DNA from 2 places in the Blautia sp. Sow4_E7 genome. Region 2 is predicted to be linked to the other one. Evidence: riboswitches for the same ligand, from Rfam matches in the RefSeq annotation. Region 2 holds a riboswitch; the other holds the start of a gene.
The links. A riboswitch is a leader RNA that binds a small molecule or an ion and turns the genes downstream of it on or off. The one in region 2 is predicted to bind cobalamin.

Region 1 (3,157 bases), on a different contig from region 2:
GCTGCTCTACAGCATCAATTCTTCCAAGACCTTCGATCTGGCAATCGATCTCATCAAAATCTCCAGAAGCCTCGAACATGCTCTTCCAGGAATCGTCATCATCACCAGCCATATCGTTGTTTGCGTGGTCACCAGCAACAACCATAAGTGGACGAAGGATTACTTTCTTGAAGCCAGCATCTTTAACTTTGTCAATTACTACGTCACAAGCGGTATCCTCTGGCTCACCCTCTACAGTACCGATGAATGCGTTTGTGAATCCAAGGTTCTCCATCTGTGTCTGCATCTGGTCATATGTAACGTTTGCTGTATGGGAAGTACCATGTCCCATGAATACGAATGCTGTTCCATCTTCTGCAGCAGCTTCCATGGTGTCATATCCAGCCTCTTTTACAGCCTCATCTGTAATTGCCTGTGCAACAGCAGCTTTGTCGTCGTTGATAACAGTAGCGTCATCTCCAACCTCACCAAGCATTGGCTCAGCGATTGCTACAGACTCAAATTTATCTTTGTACGCATCAATAGCTTCTACCATCTCATCATACTCAGCACCATGCATAAGGTGTGTAGGCTGAACAACCAGATTCTTAACACCGTTCTCTACAGCACGTTCAAGAGCCTGCTGCATGTTGTCAATGTGCTCATCGTCCCTTGCCTGTACATGATTGATGATGATCTGAGCGGTAAATGCTCTTCTTACAGACCAATCCGGGAATGCTTCTGCAAGAGCATCCTCAATTCCTTTGATATCCTCAGCACGGCTGTCATTAAAGGATGTACCAAAGCTTACAACCAGAAGCTCATTGTCACCGATCTCATCCTGGTTACGTGGATCATCCTTGGAAGCATCACCTGTGTCACGTCCGAAATACTCTGGGCTTGCTTCTTCTCCCTCTACCAGCTCTTTCTGAGCATCTGTAAGGGCATCCCATGCTTCTTTTGCTTCTTTGCACTGTGCGTCTGTATCATCTGTTCTCTCCTGAACATAGATTGCGTCAATAAGTGCTGCTACTTTATCAGCAGCTTCCTGATCTGCATCCGCTGTGTCATCTGCTGCTTCTGCATCATCGGCTGCTTCTGCATCGTCTGCTGTCTCCTCTGTAGCTTCCTCTGTCTCTGCAAATGCAACAGATCCAGTTGCTACTGTCATGCTTGCTGCCATAGAAGCTGCAAGAAGGATTGCTAATAAAGAGTTTCTTTTCATTTCTTTTTCCTCTTTTTTTCTTGTATTTCCGGATAGAATCACGTATAAAGAATCCCGCGGCAATCGCCAAGGTCTCATGCAAGCATAGTCTCTGGCTCATACCGCGTAAAAAACAGCCGCATTTTCTGCGACTGTAACCATCCCCATATACACACGTTTCTTCCAAAAAACATTTAGAAAATATTCATGTATCGTTATGAGAATACAGGTTCTGTGTACCGCAGACCTAAGATTCCACGCCAAGGCAGTTCTCCTGACTTCGGTCAACGCCGCTTCCCCTTCCCGGTTTCCCAGTGGGCTCTGAAGCAGCTCCCTTACACAGTGACGGCATCGTTCCGGATTCTCACCGGATTCTCTTTTATGCACCATGTTCATGATGCAACCCTTGCGTTATAACCATTATACATATTCGACTCGGATGATTAGAAATTACCATATTTTCATGTATTTTTTATGAACAAAATATGTATTTTTTGTAAATCAGCCTGGATTTATACATTTTCTTTAAATCTTCTCAGCCATATTTTTCCGCTCCTCCACAGTCCACTCTTCTATACAGATTTCCAGCAGATTTTCTAACATGCAGGCATGACGAATTCGTGGCTGCCGTCCAGAACTTTCATAGAAAAAAATGGTCCACAGACTATGCCATGGACCATTTTAAAGCAATTCAGATATTATCGCATTTAAACATTTTTACTTATTTTACTTTGATCTTGATCGTTGCCTTCTTATTGGTTCCGTCAAGAGATCTGACTGTAATTGTTACAGTACCTTTCTTTTTCCCTTTCACAACACCCTTGGAAGATACCGTTGCTACCTTGGTATTGCTGGAGCTCCATACCACGCTCTTGTTTGCCTTACTGGATGCTGTAACGTTTGCTTTCAGCTTCAGGGTCTTTCCTTTTTTGACTGTTTTCTTTCCGGAAATGGTGATTTTCTTCACATAGCCCTTCATGCAGGTAAGCTTAATGGAACCGTATACCTTGCTGCCGTCTTTTGCAGTTGCGGTAATTACAACGCTCTTTCCACCAGCATTTTTCTTCATAGTTACAACGCCTTTTGCATTGACAGTTGCTACCTTGGTATTGCTGGATTTCCAGGTTACCGCGCTGTTGTCTGCATTAGAAGGAGCTGTTTTCACCTGAAGCTGTACTTTCTTGCCTGCTGCTACCTTTACGGAATTTTTCGCACTTACAGTTACCTTGGCAACAAGGATTGGAAGTGCCGGTGTGGTTTTCTGGGCTGTCAGGATCTCACCGCATACGGAGCATTTCTTTCCTTCTGTAAGTCCGGTATGTCCCTGTGTTGCTGCCACAGCCGGGATCACAACCTCTTTATGTCCGCTTGCCTTTACAAGCTTGCGGGCTTTCAGGATGATACCGCATACAGAGCATTTCTTACCTTCACTCCATCCATCCTTGGTACAGGTAGCTTTCACAGCCGGAAGAACTACTTCTTTATGTCCAAGTGCCGGACCTTCCACCTGAGCTTTCAGGATCTCACCGCATACAGAGCATTTAAGGCCCTCTGTAAGACTGGTTCTTGTACAGGTTGCAGTTCTTGCCGGAAGGGTTTCATAAGTATGAACTGTGATCTGGCACTCTGCTGTAAACTCTCCAACCTGTGCTGTGATCACTGCTTTTCCTTCTCCTACTGCTTTTACTGTACCATCTGTTACAGTCGCAACCTTTTCATCACTGGAAGTCCATGTGATCTTTTTACCTGTGCTGTAATCAGCAGCTGCAGTAGCTGTGATCGCTTTCTCAGAACCTACATTCAGCATTTCCTCAGTTGTATCAAGGGTAATACCTTTCGTCACTTTATCAGTAGTAAATGTAAGAGCTTTTGAAAGCCATCTTGTACCTGTACCACTATTTGCAACAAATTCTACCTTTGTATTTAATGCCGGAATTGGCATTGTAAAACGATAAGAAGTACTTCCATCAGCCT
Region 2 (3,157 bases):
GAAACAAGGACGAACTGGATACTGTTCTGGATGAGGCCGGGATCTTAAATGGCTCCACCACCGTACAGACTTCCTGTGAACTCACAGACACAGATTTAGTGATCACCAAAGGCAAAACCGGGATCGGACCTGATATGGATGCCTTGAAGGAGGAAATTCTGAGGGCGATTTCCATTGAGGATTATGAGGCAGTTATTGAGTGCCCGACGAAGGAAACTCCGCCGGACGAACTGGATATGGAAGCTTATTATGAAGAGGTACATACAGAGGCACAGGATGCTTCTTTAGGGGAAAATAATGAGATCATTCCAGCTGTTACGGGCATTTCCTTCAATGTAAAATCTGCTGAAAAGAAACTGAAAAAAGCAAAAGAAGGAGAAACTGTCACAATTCCGCTGGAAATCACTTTACCAGATGTGTCCACAGAAGAAATTGAAGCCCTTCCTTACCTGAACCTGCTTGGTACTTATACCACATACGGCGGAGGAACGGATAACCGTGTAGCCAATCTGAAGCTGGCTGTGGAAGCCTGTGACGGGGTAGAGCTTCAGCCTGGACAGATTTTTTCCTATAACGATACCCTTGGACCACGAACAGAGGAAAGAGGCTACCGGGAAGCTACGGTAATTGTCGGCGGCGAACACGCCCAGGATATTGGAGGCGGAATCTGCCAGATTTCTACCACTTTGTATATGGCATGTCTCCAGTCAGATCTGGCCATTGTGGAGCGTCATAATCACGCAGCGCGGATCGATTACGTGGAGGACGGACTGGATGCAGCAGTAGTATGGGGCGGACAGGATTTCCGTTTCCAGAATAACAGTGCATATCCGGTTAAGATCACCGCTTCCTACGATGAGAAAGAAGAAGCAGTGACAGTATCCATCTACGGTACGAAAACAGATAACAACCGGGTGGAGATCACTACCGAACATTCAGATGCCAATACTTGCCGGACCTATCGCAGCGTCTATGATGAGGAAGGTACCCTTCTTCGCAAGGAAGAAGTTGGCTACAGCCAATATAAACAATAATTTGCCAGGTCAATCTATTGATTTCGACAAAGCAGTCTGCTATAATGAAATGAATTGAATAAATCCGTTTTCAGTGCCTTTGCAGGAATAGACTGCAGGCTAAGAGGGAATCAGGTGAAAGTCCTGAGCGATCCGGTCACTGTAAACAGGGAATGGAATCTGTTCGTGCCATTGGTATTTTACTGAGAAGGTTAGATTCCGTAATGATCTGTAAGCCAGGAAACCTGCTGAATCCGTTAATGAAAGCTTCCGAAGAAAGCACTTCATTCTCATGATATATCTGACTGCAGAATATTTAAATTTTAGTGCCTGCTTCTTTGTTTGGAGCAGGCATTTTTGTGTAATAAAATATTCCGTTGGAATTTTCTGATGTATACAGATGAGCTTCTTTACAAGAAACTGCCTGGATTTATTCAGAACCATATAAATGAACTATAAAGAATCGAGGGAGAAAAATGAAAAGAAATTCAAAACGCTTTCTGGCACTGTTTCTTTCTGTAGCAATGACGATCACTTCGGCTGTGCTCACACAGGCAGAGGGAGAGGATGTAAATGTGCTGGTTACAGCTACCCCTACACCAGCTGCAGAGGAAAAAGCTGCGGACATGGATGATCAGAAAACTGCTTCTGAAGATACTTCTAATACAGCCTCTTCAGAGGAAGCACCGGCTACGGAAGAGCCGGCAAAGGAAATCCCTTCCGAAACACCAGCTCCGGAGCAGACTCCTGCAGCAGAAGCGGATCCGGAACCAGAGCAGACACCGGAAGCAACTGTAACTCCGGCAGAAGAGAAAAAGGAAGAGGCAAAGGATACCAAAACTTCCGAAAAATCCGATTCCAAAGAAGAAACCGGAAAGACAGATGACACAACAAAAGCAGATGTAAAACCAGACGGATCGGACATCACAATTGATAAGCCAGATGATTCCGGCGCCCTTGGTATGTTTAAGATTGCAAGCTCTTCTGCAAGACACGAGGGAGACAAAACAATTGTTACTATCGTAACCGCTACAGACAAATACGATGCCATCTATCTCGGAAGCGTGGAAGATGCAAAAAGTGATCCAGAAAATGTATGTGTAGGAACTCCTACAGGAGAGGGCTATACCTTTGAATTTGCAGTTCCTTCCACAGAAGAAGACCAGAAATATCAGGTAGCCATCCGTAAAAAAGAGGGCGGCGTATGGTATCAGTATTCCAAAGGCGGAGAATTTACCATTACAATTCCAGGTAATAAGGCACCCACACCAACGGTTACACCAGTTCCAAGCGAGACCCCAGCTCCGGCACCAACCACTACCCCAACCCCTGCTGTTAAACCAGCCGGTAACGTATGCGACAGCGGAATTTATAACGTAACTGTAAATTCCAGCGCAACCATGTTCCGTGTAGTAAACTGTGTGCTTACTTCCAAGAATGGCAAAATGACTGCTGTCCTTACTTTAAGCGGTACAGGATACGATTATCTCTTTCTTGGAACAAAGGAAGAAGCTGCCGCAGCAGATTCCTCGAAATGGGTTCCATATGTGGTAAATGCTGACGGTAAGTATACCTATGAGATTCCGGTAGAGTCTCTTGATGATGGAATTGCAGTCGCTGCTTTTTCCCATAAAAATCAGATCTGGTATGACAGGATCCTTACCTTCCAGTCAGAAACCCTGAACAAAATCGGTGATGTGCAGGATGACCCGGAAACACCAGATGATAACACGGATACTCCGGCTACAGTTACCCCAACACCTACAGCAGCCCCAACCCCAAGCAGTACCCCAACCCGAACACCGACTCCGAAACCAGATAAAAAACCGGAAAAAGAGTCTAAATATGAATCTGACTTAAGCGGCGGAACAGCAGCGGTAAACAGTTCCACTACTCTGGCAGACGGAACCTATACTCCGGACAGCTTCTCCTGGTCTGGCGGAACTGGAAAAGTAAGCATTTCCTGCAGCAAGATCACCGTAACCGGCGGACAGGCTTATGCGACGATCGTATTCAGCAGTGAATACTATGGATATGTAAAAGCAAACGGAAATAAATACTGCGGAGCATGCGGCGGCGGAACATCCACCTTCACCATTCCGGTGGCATTAAACCAGAATAATACCATTATCGGTATGACCACC

Region 1: it holds a riboswitch for cobalamin, as region 2 does, so the genes downstream of both, ACTQ50_RS10670 (sirohydrochlorin cobaltochelatase) here and ACTQ50_RS01760 (hypothetical protein) in region 2, are expected to answer to the same signal.

Annotation. Positions count from the first base shown of each region.
Region 1 is NZ_JBQKLL010000016.1:13,342-16,498, reverse strand. Features, by position in the region: gene ACTQ50_RS10670 (sirohydrochlorin cobaltochelatase) at 1-1,204, opposite strand, end outside; cobalamin riboswitch at 1,431-1,606, opposite strand; gene ACTQ50_RS10665 (Ig-like domain-containing protein) at 1,905-3,157, opposite strand, start outside.
Region 2 is NZ_JBQKLL010000002.1:41,600-44,756, reverse strand. Features, by position in the region: gene ACTQ50_RS01765 (VanW family protein) at 1-1,034, shown strand, start outside; cobalamin riboswitch at 1,089-1,280, shown strand; gene ACTQ50_RS01760 (hypothetical protein) at 1,490-3,157, shown strand, end outside.